One region of the Diaphorobacter sp. JS3050 genome, then DNA from elsewhere that is predicted to be linked to it. Evidence: predicted binding sites of a transcription regulator. Region 1 holds the regulator's gene; each other region holds the start of a gene.
The links. Region 1 encodes sigma-54, which starts transcription at its own class of promoters, with help from an activator protein. Its sites were predicted from a motif close to TGGCANGNAANCTGCTTT; they were not measured.
Positions count from the first base shown of each region.

Region 1 (6,794 bases):
GGCGCGCAATATGGCTACCAGCCGGCGCGCGGCGAGAAAGTCCTGGTGGAGTTCGTCTCCGCCAACCCCACCGGGCCGCTGCACGTCGGTCACGGCCGCCAGGCCGCCATCGGCGACGCCATCAGCCATCTGTACGCCACCCAGGGCTGGAGCGTGCACCGCGAGTTCTATTACAACGACGCGGGCGTGCAGATCGACACCCTCACCAAGAGCACGCAACTGCGCGCCAAGGGCTTCAAGCCGGGGGATGACTGCTGGCCCACCGACGCGGACAACCCGCTGGCCAAGAATTTCTACAACGGCGACTACATCCAGGACATCGCCGACGCCTTCCTCGCCAAGTCCACCGTCCAGGCCGATGACCGCGCGTTCACGGCGAATGGCGATGTCGAGGATTACGAGAACATCCGCCAGTTCGCCGTGGCCTACCTGCGCAATGAGCAGGACAAGGATCTGCAGGCCTTCAACCTCCAGTTCGACCAGTACTACCTGGAGTCCAGCCTCTACGCCAACGGCCATGTGGACGCTACCGTGCAGCGCCTCGTCGCCAACGGCAAGACCTACGAGCAGGACGGCGCGCTGTGGCTCAAGTCCACCGACTACGGGGACGACAAGGACCGCGTCATGCGCAAGCAGGACGGCACGTACACCTACTTCGTGCCTGACGTGGCCTACCACATCCAGAAGTTCCAGCGCGGCTTCACCAAGGTGGTGAACATCCAGGGCACGGACCACCACGGCACCATCGCGCGCGTGCGCGCCGGCCTGCAGGCGGCGGACGTGGGCATCCCCCAGGGCTACCCCGACTACGTGCTGCATACCATGGTGCGCGTGGTGCGCAATGGCGAGGAGGTCAAGATCAGCAAGCGCGCCGGCAGTTACGTGACGCTGCGCGACCTGATCGAGTGGACCAGCAAGGACGCGGTGCGTTTCTTCCTGCTGTCGCGCAAGCCCGACACCGAATACACCTTCGACGTCGACCTGGCCGTGGCGCAGAACAACGACAACCCCGTGTATTACGTGCAGTACGCCCATGCGCGCATCTGCTCGGTGCTGCGCGGCTGGCGCGAGGACTACGACGTGGCCGCGCTGCGCGATGTGGACCTGTCGCCGCTGGAAGGCCCGCAGGCCCAGGCGCTGATGCTGCTGCTCGCCAAGTATCCCGAGATGCTCACCGCGGCCGCGGCCGGCAATGCGCCGCACGACGTGACCTTCTACCTGCGCGACCTGGCTGCCGCCTACCACAGCTATTACGACGCCGAACGCATTCTGGTGGACGACGAGACCGTCAAGCAGGCGCGGCTGGCGCTCGTCGCCGCCACAGCGCAGGTATTGCACAATGGATTGGCGGTGCTGGGCGTGTCTGCGCCAGCCAGAATGTAAGTGACCACTGATATGAAGAAACAGCAACGCGGCGGCACCATCGTGGGCTTCATCCTCGGGGTGGTCGTGGGCCTGGGAGCCGCGCTGGCCGTGGCCGTGTATGTGACCAAGGTGCCCGTGCCCTTCCTGAACAAGAGCACGCCGCGTGCGTCCGAGCAGGACGAGGCCACGAAGAACAAGAACTGGGACCCCAACGCGCCGCTGTACGGCAAGAACCCTGCGCGCCCCGCTGCGCCGGCTGCCGTTCCCGCGTCCGACACCGCGACCGCCGCAGCCCAGCCTGCGTCGGGTCCGCGGGCGGCGGCCAGCCGGCCCGGCGCGGCACCGACGTCGGCCGACCCGCTGGGCGACCTGGCCCGCGCGAAGGCCAACGCGGCGCCCGCTCCCGCGACCAGTGCCGATCCTTTCGAGTACTTCGTGCAGGCGGGCGCGTTCCGCACCCAGCAGGATGCCGATGCGCAGCGCGCCAAGCTGGCCATGCTGGGCTGGGAGGCGCGCGTCAGCGAGCGTGAGCAGAACGGCCGCACGGTGTTCCGCGTGCGCGTGGGCCCGTTCGGCAAGCGTGACGACGCCGAGTCGCTGAAGGAAAAACTCGATGGCGCGGGGGTGGAGTCCGCGCTGGTCCGGGTGCAGCGCTGAACTTTTGCCCGCGCTGGCGCTCACAACCCTCCATGCTGTCCAGGAGTGATCCCAACCTATGAAACGCCGTGAGTTTTCTCTGACCGTCGCCTCCGCGGCCACCGCCCTGAGCCTGCCGCTGGCGGCGCCCGCATTGGCGCAAGGCCGCCAGTTCAAGGAAGGCAAGGACTACGTCAAGCTGGGCAAGCCCGTCGCAACCGAGGCACCTGCCGGGAAGATCGAAGTTATCGAGTTCTTCTGGTACAGCTGCCCGCACTGCAATACGTTCGAGCCTTCGCTGGAGGCCTGGATCAAGTCGGCGCCCAAGGACCTGCACATCCGCCGCGTGCCCGTGGCGTTCAATGCGAGCTTCGTGCCGCAGCAAAAGCTCTACTACGCGCTGGAAGGCATGGGCAAGCTGCCCGAGCTGCATGCGAAGGTGTTCCGCGCGGTGCACGTGGAACGCCTGCCGCTGAACAAGGACGAGCTGATCTTCGACTGGATCGGCAAGCAGGGCGTGGACGTGGCGAAGTTCAAGGAGGTCTACAACTCCTTCACCGTATCCAACCAGGTACGCAAGGCGTCGCAGCTGCAGGACGGCTACCAGGTCGAAGGCGTGCCCTCCATGGGAGTGGCCGGCCGCTACTACACCGACGGCACCATGGCCGGCAACATGCAAAGCGTGCTGCAGGTGGTGGAGCACCTGGTTGGCGTAGCGCGCAAGGGCTGAAGCGCCCCGCCGCCACCAGCGACAAGCGCGCCTACGGGCGCGCTTTTTTCATGCCTGCGCACCGGTTGGCGCGGCGGCATGACAGCCGGTGGCAGGCCTGTACGGGTTGATGCGATCCACTGCGGCGGCGGCGCGCTTGCGTCAGTACAATGACCGCAAGATTCGTGCCCTCTATGAGAACCCGATTGCCCTTCCTCCTCCTGTCCCGCGCCGCAGCGCTGGCCCTGGCGCTGGCTGCATCGCCGCTGGTGCATGCCGAAAAAGCCGACCGCAACAAGCCCATGAACATCGAGGCCGATGCCCTGCGCCACGATGAGCTCAAGCAGACCAGCGTTTTCACCGGCCGTGTCGTCATGACCAAGGGCACCATCGTGCTGCGCGGCGCGCAGCTGGAGGTGCGCCAGGATGCCGACGGCTTCCAGTACGGTGTGGTGACGGCCGAGCCGGGCAAGCGCGCTTTTTTCCGGCAAAAACGTGACACCGCGCCGGGCGCGCCCGACGAGTTCGTCGAGGGCGAGGGCGAGGTCATCGAATACGACGGCCGCGCCGACGTGGTGAAGCTCATCCGCCGCGCCGAGCTGCGCCGCTACCGCGAGGCCACACTGACCGACGAGCTGGCCGGCGCCCTCATCGTCTACAACAACCTCACGGACGTGTTCACCGTGGACGGGCAGAAGACCGCGCCCGCCGGCGCCACTGCCGGCACGCCGGGCGGCCGGGTGCGGGCGGTGCTCGCGCCCAAGGAGCCTGCCTCGGGCACCAGCGCCACGCCGCCCGTGCGCACCGAGCCGCCCGCGCTGCGTACCAGCCCCAGCCTGGACGGCGCAAAGTGAGCGCGGCCTTGGACGATGCGCGCATGAGCGAAGGCGTCAGCCGCCTGGAGGCGCTGCACCTGGAGAAGTCCTACGGCAGCCGCAAGGTGGTCAAGGACGTGTCCGTGGTCGTGCAAAAGGGCGAGGTGGTGGGCCTATTGGGCCCCAACGGCGCCGGCAAGACCACGTCGTTCTACATGATCGTCGGCCTGGTGCGCAGCGACGGCGGCCGCATCAGCATCGACGGGCAGGACGTGACGGACATGCCCATCCACCGGCGCTCGCGGCTGGGCCTGTCGTACCTGCCGCAGGAAGCCTCGATCTTTCGCAAGCTCAATGTCGAAGACAACGTGCGCGCGGTGCTGGAGCTGCAGACCGACGAGGCCGGCCGCACCCTGCCGCGCGCCGAGGTGGAGCGGCGCCTGACCGCGCTGCTGCAGGAGCTGCGCGTGGACCACCTGCGCAAGTCGCCTGCACTGGCGCTGTCGGGCGGCGAGCGCCGGCGCGTGGAGATCGCGCGCGCGCTGGCCACGCAGCCGCGCTTCATCCTGCTGGATGAGCCCTTCGCCGGCATCGACCCGATCGCCGTGATCGAGATCCAGCGCATCATTGGCTTTCTCAAGGCGCGCGGCATTGGCGTGCTGATCACCGACCACAACGTGCGTGAGACGCTGGGCATCTGCGACCACGCCTTCATCATCAGCGACGGCCAGGTGCTGGCTCAGGGTACGCCGTCGGACATCGTCGACAACGCGGAAGTGCGCCGGGTGTACCTGGGCGAGCACTTCCGCATGTGAGAGTGATGGGCGACCACGGCGCGATGCAGGACCAGACAGTGGGTTGCAGGCCATGAAGCCCGGCCTGTCGCTGCGCGTCTCGCAGCACCTGGCGCTCACACCGCAGCTGCAGCAGTCGATCCGCCTGCTGCAGCTGTCCACGCTGGAGCTGGCCCAGGAGGTCGAGCAGATGCTCGACGAGAACCCCTTCCTGGAGCGCACGCTGGAAGAGGCCCCGCGCGAGGAGTTCGGCCTGGCCCAGGCCGATGCACCGGTGAGCGAGCAAGACCGCGAAGCCGAAGATGCTATTTATTCAGGAGCTGTCAGCGCAGGACAGGAAAGCGCTACAAGCCAAAATGATGCAGAAACCTCCACCGCCGAAACGACGGCCGAACCCGCGGACTGGGAAGGCGACGGCTCGGTAGACCTGGCGCCCGACGACAGCGAGTGGGGCGGCGACGCCCCGGCGCGCAACGGTGCCGGCGCGGGGAGCGACGACGAGGTGGACGCCACCGAGCTGGCCCGCAGCCAGGAGTCGCTCACGGCCTTCCTGCACCGCCAGGCGCTGGCGCTGCGCCTGTCCGAGCTGGACATGGCCGCGCTGCGCTTCCTCATCGAATCGCTGAACGACGACGGCTACCTGGACGAGCCGCTGCAGGACCTGGCCGCCAGCCTGGCGGGCACCGAAGACCCCGAGCAACTCGATGAACTGGTGCACCGTTTCACCGTGGCGCTGGGCCTGCTGCAAAGCCTGGAGCCCGCAGGCGTGGGCGCGCGCGGACTGGCCGAATGCCTCACGCTGCAGTTGCGCGCGATGGACCAGGACGAAGAGGGCGACCCCGACGTGATCCAGGCCGCGCTGGCCATTTGCGGCCAGCCGCTGGACCTGCTGGCCAAGCGCGACGTGCGCCGCCTGGCGCAGGCCTGCGGCACCAGCGAAGAGCGCACGCGTGCCGCGATGGCCTTGATCGCACGGCTGGAGCCACGTCCGGGCAGGCGCTTTGCCGACGTGGACCGCAACATCATCGTGCCCGACGTGATCGTCAAGAAAACTGGCCGCGGCGGACAGCAGAACTTCAGCGTGCAGCTCAACCCGGACGTGATGCCGCGTCTGCGCGTGCACGACATCTACGCCGGTGCGTTGCGCGGCGGCCGTGGCGAAGGCCACCAGGCGCTGCAGGCACGGCTGCAGGAGGCGCGCTGGTTCATCAAGAACATCCAGCAGCGTTTTGACACCATCCTGCGCGTGTCGCGCGCCATCGTGGAGCGGCAGAAGAACTTCTTCGTGCATGGCGAACTGGCCATGCGCCCGCTGGTGCTGCGCGACATTGCCGATGAACTGGGCCTGCACGAGTCCACCATCAGCCGCGTGACCACCGCCAAGTACATGGCCACGCCGCAAGGCACCTACGAACTCAAGTATTTCTTCGGCTCGGGGCTGGGCACCGAAACCGGCGGCAACGCCTCCAGTACGGCCGTGCGCGCGCTCATCAAGCAGTTCATCGCGGCCGAGAACCCGCACAAGCCGCTGTCGGACAGCCAGATCGCCGAGATGCTCAAGGAGCAGGGCATTGAATGTGCGCGCCGCACCGTGGCCAAATACCGTGAGGCGCTCAAGATCGCCCCGGCCAACCTCCGCAAGGCACTTTGAACCATGGCACGCGTCGTCTTTGACCTTCCCCCGCACTTCGGCTTCAGTACCGAGCTGCAGATCTACATCAGCCATGTCAACCAGGGCGGGCACCTGGACAACGCGCAGTTGCTCAGCCTCGTGTCCGAGGCGCGTGTGCGTTTCTTCAAGTCGCTGGGCTACCCCGAGGCCGACGTGGCGGGCCTGTCCACCGTGGTGGGCGACATCGTGGCGCAGTACAAGTCCGAGGCGTTCCACGGCGAGACGCTGCGCGTGGAGATGACGCCGCAGGATTTCAACCTCTACGGCTTCGACCTCGTCTTCCGGATGACCGAGAAGAGCCAGGGGCGCGAGATCGCGCGCGGCAAGACCGGCATCGTCTTCATCGACCGGGCGGCCCGCAAGCCCGCACCCATTCCTGAATCCGTGCTCCAGCCATTGCTGCAGCGCGCAGCACAGCCGCAATGAACCAGCTTCAACTCTTTTTGCCCTGCGCCGCTGGCGTGGAGGGCTATCTGGCCGACGAGGTGCACAGCCTCACGGGGCTGGCCGGGCAGGACCTGCTCGTGGGCCGCGCGGGCGTGCTGCTGCGCGCCTCCTGGCGCGATGCGCTGCGCCTGAACCTGCACAGCCGCCTGGCGCAACGCGTGCTGGTGCAACTGGCCGAGCGGCCCTACCGCAACGAGGACGATATCTATGCCGCCGCGGCCGACGTGGCCTGGGAGATCTGGTTCACCCCGCGCCAGAGCTTCAAGGTGGAGGTGACGGCGCGGCACAGCCCGCTCAAGAGCCTGAACTTCGCCGCGCTGCGCGTGAAGGATGCCGTGGCCGACCGCTTCCGCGCC
Region 1 is NZ_CP053553.1:365,095-371,888, forward strand. It holds gene argS (arginine--tRNA ligase) at 1-1,383, shown strand, start outside; gene HND92_RS01745 (SPOR domain-containing protein) at 1,396-2,022, shown strand; gene HND92_RS01750 (thiol:disulfide interchange protein DsbA/DsbL) at 2,081-2,731, shown strand; gene lptA (lipopolysaccharide transport periplasmic protein LptA) at 2,905-3,564, shown strand; gene lptB (LPS export ABC transporter ATP-binding protein) at 3,588-4,340, shown strand; gene HND92_RS01765 (RNA polymerase factor sigma-54) at 4,393-5,970, shown strand; gene HND92_RS01770 (thioesterase family protein) at 5,974-6,417, shown strand; gene HND92_RS01775 (class I SAM-dependent RNA methyltransferase) at 6,414-6,794, shown strand, end outside.

Region 2 (6,794 bases), 490 kb from region 1:
GCGGCGCCACCCCCGAGAAGGTCACCGAAGCCTTCAAGATCATGCTCAAGAACCCCAAGGTCAAGGGCATTCTGGTCAACATCTTCGGCGGCATCATGAAGTGCGACACCATCGCCACCGGCGTGATCACCGCCTGCAAGGCCGTGAACCTGCAGGTGCCGCTGGTCGTGCGCATGAAGGGCACGAACGAAGAGCTGGGCAAGAAGATGCTGGCCGAATCCGGCCTGCCCATCATCAGCGCCGACACCATGGCGGAAGCCGCCACGAAGATTGTCGAAGCCGTCCGTTAAGCAGGCCCGGAGATAAAACATGTCGATCTACATCAACAAAGACACCAAGGTCATCACCCAGGGCATCACCGGCAAGACCGGTCAGTTCCACACGGAAAAGTGCCAGGAATACGCCAACGGCAAGAACTGCTTCGTGGCGGGTGTGAACCCCAAGAAGGCCGGCGAGAAGATTTTTGACATTCCAATCTTTGGGTCGGTCAAGGACGCCGCCAAGGAAACCGGTGCTACCGTCTCCGTGATCTACGTGCCGCCCGCAGGCGCGGCCGCCGCCATCTGGGAAGCCGTCGAGGCCGACCTGGACCTGGCGATCTGCATCACCGAAGGCATTCCCGTGCGCGACATGCTCGAAGTGCGCAACAAGATGAAGGCCAAGGAAGCCGCCGGCGGCAAGCGCACGCTGCTGCTGGGCCCCAACTGCCCTGGCCTGATCACGCCGGACGAGATCAAGATCGGCATCATGCCCGGTCACATCCACAAGAAGGGCCGTGTGGGCGTGGTGAGCCGTTCCGGCACGCTGACCTACGAAGCCGTGGCACAGTTGACCGAACTGGGCATCGGCCAGTCGTCCGCCGTCGGCATCGGCGGCGACCCGATCAACGGCCTCAAGCACATCGACGTGATGAAGGCTTTCAACGACGATCCTGACACCGACGCCGTGATCATGATCGGCGAGATCGGCGGCCCCGACGAGGCAGAAGCTGCCCGCTGGTGCAAGGCCAATATGAAGAAGCCCATCGTGGGCTTCATCGCAGGCGTGACCGCTCCTCCGGGCAAGCGCATGGGCCATGCGGGCGCGCTGATCTCCGGCGGCGCCGATACGGCGGACGCCAAGCTGGCCATCATGGAAGAGTGCGGTTTCACCATTACCCGCAATCCTTCCGAGATGGGTCGCCTGCTCAAGGGCCTGCTGTAATCCGCGAGCCTGGCGCGGTGTAGCGCGCCAGGTTACGCAAAACTACGCACGCGCGAGAGGGTCGTCCCTCTCTACACTGACAGCTCCAACACAAAAGAAACGCCAGCTTGGTTGACCCAGGCTGGCGTTTTCGATTCATAACACTGGAGCCATCAATGGAGTACTTGAGCAATGCCGATTTCTGGATCGGCCTGGTGAAGATCGTCTGGATCAACATCATTTTGTCGGGCGACAACGCTGTCGTCATCGCCCTGGCGGCGCGTTCGCTGCCTGCGCAGCAGCAGAGGAAGGCCGTCATGTTCGGCTCCGGCGCGGCGGTGGTGCTGCGCATCGTATTGACGGTAGTGGCGGCCAAGCTGCTCCAACTGTCCTTCCTGCAGATCGTCGGGGGCTGTCTGCTGCTGTGGATTGGTTATCAACTTCTCACGGGCGAAGAGGAAGATGACGGCGCATCCAAATCCGCAGGAGGCATGTTCGCGGCCATCCGCACTATCCTGATTGCCGACCTGGTGATGAGCCTGGACAACGTCATTGCCGTCGCCGCGACCGCCCAGGGGAACATGGTGCTGCTCGTCCTGGGGTTGGCCATCAGCATACCGCTGGTGATCTTCGGCTCCACCCTGATGATCAAGCTCATGGAACGCTTTCCCGTCATCGTCACGCTGGGGGCCGCGCTGATCGGTTGGGTGGGAGGCGAGACCATCGTCAACGACAACTTGCTTCACGATTACGCGATGGGTCACCCGTGGCTCCACTACGTAGCCGCCATAGCGGGCGCCGTGCTGGTGGTGATGGTGGGCAAGCTGATGCAATCCCGCGGCGAACCTCGGCAGGCGTGAAAAGTCTGGCGCGCGGTAGTGCGACGGGAATGTGCCGCGACCTGACGGACATGTCCTTGAAGTAGCAAAAATGGCAGGCAAGAAGGGGCTGCGTAGGGCCTCTTTTGCAACACACGTCAACGGGCCTGGCTTGCACGCGTTCAACATCATGACGGACCTGTCGCCCCGTGCGCCTCGACTATGATGCGCAGTCCCGCAATGCTGGTTGTGAGGGATATGCAGCGATGCCATCCTCAACCGCATGTAAAGCGCCTTCGCGTGAGGCGTCTCGCGGGAGTCTCTTATGAAACCTCTGCCGATGCTGAGCTACGAATTCTGCGCGTTGACGGACACGGGGCGGGTGCGCTCCAACAACGAAGACGCTGTGGCCATCCATGAGACGGCGCAGATGGTCATCCTGGCCGACGGCATGGGGGGCTACAACGCGGGCGAGGTGGCTGCCGGGATGGCGATCACCTACATCGGCACCGAGATGGTCCGCTGGCTGCAAGGCGACGGCTCCGCGGCATCACCTTCGGATGTACGGCATGCACTAGAGGCCTGTGTGGACAATGCGAACCACGCGATCCTCGGGGCCTCGATGTCCAACCCGCAGTACCTGGGAATGGGTACCACGCTGGTCGTCGGCGTGTTCCGTGACGACCGGCTCATTCTCGGCCACATCGGTGATTCGCGCTGCTACCGGTGGCGCGAGGGCCTCTTGCGGCAGATCACGCGCGACCACTCGTGGTTGCAGGAGCAGATCGACCTGGGACTGCTCACACCGGCACAAGCAGCCGTTTCGGGGCAGCGCAACCTGGTTACACGGGCGCTGGGGGTGGATGTGTCCGTGCACATAGAAATCAACGAATTTCCTGTCGAGCCCGGTGACTTGTTCATTCTTTGCTCCGACGGCCTGACGGATATGTTGAGTGACGAAGATTTGGCCGAACTGGCGCGGATGCCCATTGCGCTACAAGATAAAGCGGCGCGCATGGTGGCCATGGCCAACGCCATGGGAGGGCGGGACAACATCAGCGTAGTGCTGGCGCAAACGCAACTCGCTCAGGACGCCAAAAAACGCGGCGGCCTCATGGCGCGCCTGCTGCGCACCTCGTGACCCTTCCGCCAAGCTCAGCCCGACCGCCAGGGCTTCATTTGCCTGTGCCCGGAAATTGCTACTTCTCTCTACTAGCTAAGTTGTTTGGATAAGGAAAAGTGATCATGCCCAGAATGGTCGTGTCGATCGATGGAGTTGTCATCAAGGAAGTTACCTTCACCAAGGAACGCACAACGGTAGGCCGCCGCCCCTACAACGACGTGGTCATCGACAACCTTGCCGTCAGTGGTGAACATGCGGTCTTCCTCATGAATGGGGATGATGTGGAAGTGGAAGACCTGGGCAGCACCAACGGCACCTATGTCAACGGCAAGGCCATCAAGCGGCAGCCTTTGCGCAACGGCGACACGGTGGAATTGGGGAAGTACAAGATCCGCTTCCTGCACGAAGAGCCTGGTCACGACTATGAGAAGACGATGGTCTTCAAGCCGGGCATGTTGCCGCCACTGGCCAAGCCTGCGGCCTCTGCTCCAGTCGTGCTGAGCGCCGCCGTGCGGGTGATGAACGGCCCCGCCGCCGGCCGTGAGGTGGCTCTGACAAAAGTGGTTACCACCATTGGCAAGCCCGGCGTGGCCGTGGCTTCCATCACCAAGCGGCACAGTGGCTTCGTGCTGGCTCATGTGGAGGGTGGGGACTTTCCGTTCCTGAACGGTACGCGCATTGGAGTGGACCCCATAACTCTCAAGAATGGTGACCGCATCGCTCTGGCCAGCACTGAGATGGAGTTTGTGCAAGGCTAGAGCGTGCAGAGGGCAACGCTAGTGTGGCGATCATTAGCGCTTCGCTTTTAAAAGCCGTTAGCGCCTGATGGGAGAAGGGGTGCTGCCGCGGGTCGCAGAATGCCGCGCTGCCTCTAACAGACCGAATTGCGTAGTTCTCCACGTAGAACACCTTGGGGTGACAAATGTGTCGACGTGTGACCGATTGGTTGGACACTTCCTTTGTGGGGGCTGGAAAACTGGTGAAAAATGTCGCGCGCTGCAACGTTTGGTTGCATTCTGGTGTTGGCACAGAAGCTGCTCAAGTTTTCTCAACCCGCAGGATTCCTCTGCGGGGGCTATTACCTAATTCTGAGGAGGATTTATGAAGCGTACCTTGCAACAAGGTTTCACCTTGATCGAACTGATGATCGTTGTGGCGATCATCGGTATTCTGGCTGCTGTAGCTTTGCCTGCTTATCAAGACTACACTGTACGCGCCAAGGTGTCGGAAGTCGTTTTGGCTGGCTCTGCATGTCGCACAGGTATTACTGAGGCTGTGCAAAACTCTGGCGTTGCTGACGTTTCTAAAGAACTGCCCAAGGCTTGCACTGTCAGCGGCAGCAAGCTGGTGACTGCTGGTAAAGAAACCAATGGCGTTCCCGACGCAGGTAGCGACAAATTGAGCGGTGCGGATGCCAACGGCAAGATCTGGATCGTGGCTGATACCACCAACCTGAACAAGCTGACGGCCAGCACCAACGTTCTGACCATCACGCCTATGATTGACGCTACCAATGCTTTGGATGGCACCAAAGACGGTGGCAAGAACATCAATGGCTGGCGTTGTGGCAATACCACCGATGGCACCACCATCCCTTCCAAGTATTTGCCCGCTTCCTGCCGCGGCACTTACCCATAATCGCTGGGCACTATGCACATCGGGAAAGGAGCGCTTCGGCGCTCTTTTTTGTTTCTGTGGCCTGCTTGTATTTCCACGATAAGATTAGAGTGGCAGAAAGTGTGGTGCAACCTGCTGATGGGGTCAGCCCCCGCATACGATAGAACAAGGATAAAAACCGGGGCATTACCCTCATGGATTGAATAACCTTTAGTCGGAAGACCATACGGCCATGCGAAGTTGGAAAGGGCGCTTGCACGCCAGTTGTATTCATCTGGGCGTCAGCCTGAGCATTGCGGCGCTGGCCGCTGTGGTGGTGTTTGGGTTGTGGTATCCATACCCCTATCGCGAAATATCCGGGGGGCGGTCACTTTTCTTGCTGGTGGTATTTGTGGATGTGGTCATGGGACCATTGATCACGCTGGTTATCTTTAACCGCAACAAACCTCGACGCGAGCTGATGACGGATTTCTTAGTTGTGGGTTTGCTGCAGTTGGCTGCATTGAGCTATGGAATATGGACGGTGTTTGTTGCGCGGCCTGTGCACTTGGTGTTTGAATACAACCGAATGGCAGTGGTTCACGCCATTGATGTTGATCTTGCGCTACTTTCCAAAGCACCGAGGGAACTGCAAAAATTGCCGATGACGGGGCCCACCGCCATTGCACTGCGGCCATTCAAAAATTCGGCAGAACAGATTGACGCCACTATTGCGGCAATGGGGGGGGCGCCGTTACCGGCACGCAGTGATCTCTGGCAACCTTATAGGGACAGCGTTGTCGACATTCTCAAAGAGGCCAAGCCAGTTGCAGAGCTGGAGACGCGCTTTCCGTCACAAGTTTCAGTGATTTATCGGGCCGTCGAAAGTACAGGGAAAACCGTGCCCCAGTTGCGCTATCTGCCTTTGCTCGGCAGAAATAACGCATGGACAGTCTTGTTGGATGCCGCTACCGCAGAGCCAGCGGGATTTATTCCCCTGGATTCCTTTTGATGTAAAGGAAGTAGCCCCCATTCACAAGCGTTGCAGCCATTTTTTCGGAGGCCTTTGCTCACTTGGGCGGGGCAGAGAGAGTGATACGCTTTAGCTTTGCCTGCGGTCTCCGTCGGCACAGGTGACGAAGATCTCTGAGTGAAAAGGGCGTTGTCTTCCCCAATGAAATGGAGTCTAGTGTGGTGTCTCAAAAGTAATCATCAAATAATGGTACTCGCTGCCCGCGCCACAGATGCCAAGATGGTGTCCGCACTTTTATGCCACACGAACGGCTTGGGATCCTCGTTGTGACGATCAATGTATTCCCGTATGGATTGCTCCAGCTGAGCAACGCTGGTGTGGGCGCTGCGCTTGATCCACTGCTCGCTGATCTGGCTAAAGAAACGCTCGACCAGATTGAGCCAGGACGCTGAGGTGGGCGTGAAGTGAACGTGGTAGCGAGGATGGGCTGCTAGCCAGGCCCGCACTGCCTGCGTCTTGTGCGTGCCGTAGTTGTCCATGATCAGGTGGATGTCTTGTTCGCCAGGCACCGCTGCATCGATGGCTTTGAGGAACTGCAGGAATTCCACACTGCGGTGACGGCGCTTGAGCTGTCCTATGACTTTGCCAGTGGCCACATCCAGCGCTGCAAACAGCGACGTTGTGCCATGGCGCTTGTAATCGTGCGTGCGCGTGCTGGGTTTGCCAAACGTCAGTGGTAACCCTGGTTGGGTGCGATCCAGAGCCTGGATCTGGCTCTTCTCGTCCACGCACAGCACCAAGGCGCGATCGGGTGGTGCCATATACAGCCCCACCACATCCCGTACCTTGTCCACGAAATGGGGATCCGTCGATAGCTTGAAGGTTTCTTGCAGGTGCGGCTTCAGCCCAAAGGCATGCCAGATGCGCTGCACCGTCGCGGGCGATACGCCAGCGTGCCGACTCATCTGGCGCACGCTCCAGTGCGTGGCGTTGTCAGGCTTGCTCTGGCGAACCTTGTCCACAATGAGCTGAACCTGCTCGTCGCCCACACTGCGCGGGCGGCCAGCGCGCGGGCATCGGTCAAACCCGCCAGACGATACGC
Region 2 is NZ_CP053553.1:3,857,199-3,863,992, reverse strand. It holds gene sucC (ADP-forming succinate--CoA ligase subunit beta) at 1-290, shown strand, start outside; gene sucD (succinate--CoA ligase subunit alpha) at 310-1,203, shown strand; gene HND92_RS18360 (TerC family protein) at 1,359-2,042, shown strand; gene HND92_RS18355 (Stp1/IreP family PP2C-type Ser/Thr phosphatase) at 2,326-3,141, shown strand; gene HND92_RS18350 (FHA domain-containing protein) at 3,246-3,881, shown strand; gene HND92_RS18345 (pilin) at 4,225-4,761, shown strand; gene tfpZ (TfpX/TfpZ family type IV pilin accessory protein) at 4,973-5,731, shown strand; partial or broken gene HND92_RS18335 (IS630 family transposase) at 5,932-6,794, opposite strand, start outside.
Region 2: HND92_RS18345 (pilin) is a predicted target of sigma-54. The motif match lies at 4,147-4,164, and genes of this name have one in related genera.

Region 3 (6,794 bases), 1.0 Mb from region 1:
ATCCGGCGCCCGGCGGGCCGGACTGCATGGATGTCTCGGCGGATGGTCGCTGGCTCTACGTCAGCGCCCGCTGGGCGCGCAAGATGCTCGTGATCGACACGGTGGAGCGCAAGGTGGCACGGGCCGTTCAAGTGGGCAAGTCTCCCCACGGCGTTTGGACACTCCGACATGCCAGGCGCTGAGCCACGCGGCCGCTCCCCCGGAGCACGGCGGACGTGGCATATTTGTTTTGCTTCAATTTTGATAGCTGCTTGCGCTTATCCAGCAAGCGCTACAGGCCAAAATGACTGCAAAGGCGCGGTGTACCTGACTTTTGACACTGGCCACATGGGCGTTGCGCATCTGGTGGCCGAGGTGCTGCAGCGCCAGCAGGTCAAGGCGACCTTCTTTGCCGCAGACGAACCGACTCAGACGGGCGGCAGCAGCCTGGATGGCTACTGGGCGCCCTGGTGGCGCGCGCGCGCTGCAGAAGGGCACGAGTTCGCATCGCACACGCTGCACCATGTGTACTGGCGTGCCGACCAGGGGACGCCGCTGCAGCCGCGGTTCAAGGTCAGACCATCGGCCGGTCCTCAGGCAGGTCAGGACCTGACGATGACGGGGGCGCAATACTGCGCACAGATCGATGGCGCTGCGAGCAGGTTGCGTGTCCTGACGGGCCGGGAGCCGCTCCCGCTATTCCGCGCGCCGGGCGGCAAGACCTCGCAGCGCCTGCTGGAGGCTGCCAAGTCCTGCGGTTATACGCATGTGGGATGGAGTGCTGCAGGGTTCCTCGGGGACGAGCTGCCCAGCGACCACTACAGCAATACGGCCCTGCTGGAGCGTGCGTTGCGCACCGTTCGTGACGGCGACATCCTGCTGGCGCATCTGGGCATCTGGTCACGCAAGGATCCATGGGCACCCGCTGTGCTGGAACCTCTCGTCAAAGGCCTGAAGGCGCGGGGCCTGTGCTTTCGCACGCTGCGCGAGCATCCTGTGTACGGAGCACAAGCGCAGAGAAAATGACACAACGCCCGGCTATGCTGCCGCGCACCCACGCAACGCCACGGTGACTCATGTCAGGGCTGACCTATTTATTCGATACCGCGCAGCAATGGCTGTTCGAGACGCTGGTACAGCCCGCGCTCTTCATGCTGGGCCAGGCCAATGTGCTGGAGGACGGTTATGCCGCCACCGGGTGGCTGCTGGTGGGACTGCTGCAACTGGGGGTGATGGTCACGGTGATCGGGCCTTTGGAGCGCTGGCGCCCGGTGGAGCCGTTGCGCGACCGTGGTGCCGTGCACGTGGACATGCTTTACACGCTGATCCATCGCCTGGGTCTTTTTCGCCTGGCACTGTTCTTCACCACGGAGCCTCTGTGGAATGCACTGTTTGGCGCCCTGCGCGCCCATGGCTGGAAGACCCTGCAGCTGGATGCGCTCTGGCCGGGTGTCTCCGACTTGCCCGTCGTGAGCCTGCTGCTGTACCTGCTGGTGTTCGACTTCGTGGACTATGGGATCCACCGCGGCCAGCACCGCTTTGAATGGTGGTGGAGGCTGCATGCGCTCCACCATTCGCAGCGGCAGATGACGATGTGGAGCGACAACCGCAACCATCTGCTGGACGATCTGCTGCGCGATGCCATCATCGTGTTCGTCGCGCAGTGCATCGGTGTGGCGCCGGGGCAGTTTGTCGCCATCGTGGCCCTCACTCAGCTCAGCGAGAACCTGCACCACGCCAACCTGCACCTGTGGTTCGGCCAGGTGGGCGAGCGCCTGTGGGTCAGCCCGCGTTTCCACCGCATGCACCACGCCATGGGCCTGGGCCCTGAAGCTGCGCCTGGGCAGGGAACCCACCAGCACCCGCATGCGGCAGTGCTGGGGGGCAATAACTTCGGCGTGTTGTTGCCGTGGTGGGACATGTTGTTCGGTACGGCCAACTTCGAGCACCGCTACGAGCCCACGGGCGTGCGCGACCAGGTGGAGGCGGACGCGGACGGCCGCGTGCGTGATTACGGGCAGGGGTTCTGGGCGCAGCAGTGGCGCGGCCTGCTGCGGCTGGTGGGGCGGGCGTAGAGAGCCGATCGCGCTATGCTCGCGCGCATGGGGCTTTTCATCGATTCCTTCTGGCGCGCAGTGGGCTATTGCCTGATGCCGCGCGTCATTGCGCTGTCGCTGCTGCCGCTGGTGCTGATCACGGTGGTGGCGCTGGGCAGCGGCTACCTGTTCTGGACGACTGCCGTGGCCTGGACGCAGACGGCGCTGGAAAGCTCCACCTGGCTGGGCCTGCTGTGGGGGTGGCTGCACAACTTTGGCGTGGATAACCTGCCCGTGGCGCTGGCGCCGCTGCTGGTGCTCATGGGAGCCACGCCGCTGATCGTCATTGTCTGCGTGCTCGCGGTGGCCGTATTGATGGCCCCTGCCATCGTGACTTTGGTGGCGCAGCGGCGTTTTGCGCAACTGCAGCGCAAGCGGGGCGGTTCATTCCTCGCCAGCGTGCTGTGGTCTCTGGGGTCGACCATCGCGGCGCTCATTGCGCTGGTGCTGTCCATGCCGCTGTGGCTGGTCCCGCCGCTGGTGTTGATCCTGCCTCCGCTCATCTGGGGATGGCTCACCTACCGGGTCATGGCCTTTGACGCACTGGCCGAACACGCGAGCAAGCCGGAGCGGCAGGAGATTTTCAAGCGCCATCAGCTCAGCCTGCTGAGCATTGGCGTGCTGAGCGGATTTCTAGGGGCCGCGCCCGGCATTGTCTGGGCGTCGGGCGTGGTGTTCGCAGCGGCGTTCCTCGTCCTGGTGCCGATCGCCATCTGGATCTATACGCTGGTGTTCGCCTTCTCATCGCTGTGGTTCACGCATTTCTGTCTGGCCGCGCTGCAACAGCTGCGCGAGCAGCGAGGCGAACGGCCGCCGGGCGATACGCCTGCAACCGCCGCGCCCGCAACGCCAGCGTCTTCTTTGCCATCCTCGTCTCACCTGCAGGACAACCCATGACACCGGCTTTCGGCCTCATCATCGTTGGCGATGAAATCCTCTCGGGCAAGCGGGCGGACAAGCACCTCGCCAAGGTCATCGAACTGCTTGCGGCACGCGGGCTTGCGCTGTCCTATGCGGACTACGTAGGCGACGACCGTCCGCGCATCACGGCGGCGCTGCAGCGGGCCTTTGCCTCGTCGGACATCGTGTTCAGTTGCGGCGGCATTGGTGCCACTCCCGACGACCACACGCGCCAGTGCGCGGCGGCCGCATTGCAACGCCCGCTGGTCCTGCACCCCGAGGCCAAGCGCCTGATCACCGAGCGCATGCAGGATGTGGCACGGGAGCAGGGCGAGGCGTTCGACCCCGACCGCGCCGACAATCTGCATCGGCTGAACATGGGCGTTTTTCCTGAGGGCGCGCGCATCATTCCCAACCCTTACAACAAGATCCCCGGCTTCTCGTGTGACGGCCCTGGGGGCGGCATGGTGCATTTCGTGCCGGGGTTCCCGGTCATGGCCTGGCCTATGGTGGACTGGGCACTCCAGCATTACTGTGCCCGGTGGTTCAACCAGCAGCCGCAGATGGAGCGCTCCGTCGTGCTTTACGGCGCGATGGAAGCCGCGCTGACCCCGCTCATGGAGCGGGTCGAGGCCGGACATCCGGGGATCAAGGTGTTCAGCCTGCCGAGCGTGGACCATCCGGTGCACGGGCGCCATGTGGAATTGGGCGTCAAGGGGGCCGCTGCCTTGGTGCCTGCCGCGTGGCAGGCGCTGCAGGAAGGTTTGCACCAAACAGGTGCATCCATAGGCCCTGAAATGGTGCGCAAATGGTAAGAAGGCGGGCCACTTAAAATCCTGCACGCGTTTGGTGCGCCGTCGCAGGGCTCTGCGCCCGGCTTGCCCCGTACGGGTGTCCCCATTCGCTGGCACGCAAACTGCTTTTCTGTGCGCATCATTGTTGATGAGCACTTCTATCCCTGGAGAACCCTGATGGCCAAGACCGTTGCAGACGTGATGAAGATGGTGAAGGAAAACGAAGTCAAGTTCGTGGACTTCCGCTTCACGGATACCCGCGGCAAGGAACAGCACGTCACCGTGCCGATCTCGCACTTCGACGAAGACAAGTTCGCCTCGGGCCATGCGTTCGACGGCTCGTCGGTCGCCGGCTGGAAGGGGATCGAGGCGTCGGACATGCTGCTCATGCCCGATCCGAACACCGCCAACATCGACCCGTTCTTCGAAGAAACCACCATGATCATGGCGTGCGACGTGGTGGAGCCGGCCGACGGCAAGGCCTACGACCGCGACCCGCGCTCCATCGCCAAGCGTGCCGAGGCGTACCTGAAGGCCTCCGGCATGGGCGACACGGCCTACTTCGGCCCGGAGCCCGAGTTCTTCATCTTCGACGGCGTGCGCTGGAGCACCGATCCCAACCACACCTTCTACGAGATCGAAGAGTACGAAGCCCCCTGGAACACCGGCGCCAAGCTCGAAGGGGGCAACCGCGGCCACCGTCCTACCACCAAGGGCGGCTATTTCCCCGTGCCCCCGGTCGACAGCACGCAGGACATGCGCGCCGAGATGTCCCTGATCCTTGAATCCCTGGGCATTCCGGTCGAGGTGTTCCACCACGAAGTGGCCGGTGCCGGCCAGAACGAGATCGGCACCCGGTTCAGCACGCTGGTGGAGCGTGCCGACTGGACCATGCTGCAGAAGTACGTGATCCACAACGTGGCCAACGCCTACGGCAAGACCGCCACCTTCATGCCCAAGCCCTACCACGGCGACAACGGCTCGGGCATGCACGTGCACCAGTCGGTCTGGAAGGACGGCAAGAACCTGTTCGCCGGCGACGGCTATGCGGGTCTGTCGGACTTCGCGCTGTACTACATCGGCGGCATCATCAAGCACGCTCGCGCACTGAACGCCATCACGAACCCGGGCACCAACAGCTACAAGCGTCTGGTGCCGCACTTCGAGGCGCCGGTGAAGCTGGCTTACTCGGCCAAGAACCGCTCGGCCTCCATCCGCATCCCGTTCGTGGCCAACCCGAAGGGCCGCCGTGTGGAAGCGCGCTTCCCCGATCCGCTGATGAACCCCTACCTGGGCTTTGCGGCCCTGCTGATGGCGGGTCTGGACGGCGTGGAAAACAAGATCCACCCGGGCGAAGCCGCTACCAAGGACCTGTACCACCTGCCGCCCGAGGAAGACAAGCTGGTGCCCACCGTGTGCCACAGCCTGGACCAGGCGCTGGAAGCGCTGGACAAGGACCGCGCGTTCCTGACCAAGGGCGGCGTGTTCACCGACTCCATGCTCGACGCCTACATCGAGCTGAAGATGCAGGAAGTCACGCGCTTCCGCATGGCCGTGCATCCCGTCGAGTACGACATGTACTACTCGCTGTGATGGCAGGGGCTTAGGCCCCCGGCTGTTGTCAACAGGGCGGCTCCGGCCGCCTTTTTCTATGGGCGGGCTGCGTGCCGGGTGGACGGAGCACGGCAGCCCGTCGCACCAAAACCGCAGCGTTGGGCCGCCGCAATTGGCGGGTTGGAATGATTGGGGGATACTCACCGGCACCGCGCATGCCCGACGCATGCCATGTGAGGAATTCGATGAAAAGCACTTTGTTCGCCCTGACCGTTATCGCCGCCGTGCTGCAGCCCGCCTGGGCGCAGGACCGCATCTACCGCTGCGGCAACGAATACACCAACAACGCCACGCAGGCCAAGGAGCGCGGCTGCAAGCTCGTGGAAGGTGGCAATGTGACGGTGCTGCAGGGTTCGCGACCGGCGGCGGCCTCCTCGGGCGGCAGCGCCGGCGCTTCCGGTGCCAGCGCCAGCAGTTCGCCCGCGAACGCTCCGCGCGTGGGCGCGGCCGACCAACGTGCGCGCGACGCCGATGCGCGCGCCATCCTGGAGTCTGAACTGAGCAAGGCGGAAACCCGCCTGGCCGAGTTGCGCAAGGAGTACAACGACGGCTCGCCTCAGCGCACGGCGCTGGAGCTGCGCAACCCGCAGGGCTACATCGAGCGCACGGCCGAGCTCAAGGCCAGCGTGGCCCGGGCCGAGGCCGATGTGGCCGGCATCAAGCGCGAACTCTCGCGCCTGAACAAGTAAACGCCGCGGTCCCCGCGTGCGGCACAAAGGCGCGATCATCCAAGAGCCCACCCCAACGGACCGCTACCAGGCGCTGGACCTCGTCTCCACGCTGATTGCCGTGCTGCACCCCGGCGGGGCGGCCCTCTTCGTCAACGCTGCGCTGGAAAACGCCCTGGGCCTGTCGCGCCGCACGCTGGAAGGCGTGGACTTCGCAGGCCTGTTCACCGATCCGACCATCCTGCAGACGGCGTTGGCCGGCGCGCGCGGGCGCGACTTCGCGGCGCTGCGCTTCGAAGCCGTGCTGCGCCGCTCGCCGCAGGAGCCTTTGCCGGTGCACGCCAGCGTGGCGGTGGTGGAGCACAGCGGCGACGTGATCGTAGAGCTGTGGCCCCTGGAGGCGCAGGCGCGCCAGGACCGCGAGGAGCGGCTGCGCGAGCAGGCGCAGGCCAACAAGGAGCTGATCCGCAATCTGGCGCACGAGATCAAGAACCCGCTGGGCGGCATCCGAGGGGCGGCGCAGCTGCTGGAGATGGAGCTGGAAAGCCGCGACCTGACCGAGTACACCCAGGTCATCATCCACGAGGCCGACCGCCTGCAAAGCCTGGTGGATCGGCTGCTGGCGCCGCACCGCCACCCGCACCTCGTCGGCGATGTGAATATCCACGAGGTCTGCGAGCGCGTGCGCTCCCTGGTACTGGTTGAGCATCCGCAGGGCCTGGCCGTGCTGCGCGACTATGACA
Region 3 is NZ_CP053553.1:1,383,276-1,390,069, forward strand. It holds gene HND92_RS06800 (beta-propeller fold lactonase family protein) at 1-182, shown strand, start outside; gene HND92_RS06805 (polysaccharide deacetylase family protein) at 169-1,005, shown strand; gene HND92_RS06810 (sterol desaturase family protein) at 1,056-2,054, shown strand; gene HND92_RS06815 (EI24 domain-containing protein) at 2,082-2,972, shown strand; gene HND92_RS06820 (molybdopterin-binding protein) at 2,969-3,790, shown strand; gene glnA (type I glutamate--ammonia ligase) at 3,947-5,362, shown strand; gene HND92_RS06830 (hypothetical protein) at 5,569-6,072, shown strand; gene glnL (nitrogen regulation protein NR(II)) at 6,107-6,794, shown strand, end outside.
Region 3: glnA (type I glutamate--ammonia ligase) is a predicted target of sigma-54. The motif match lies at 3,881-3,898, and genes of this name have one in related genera.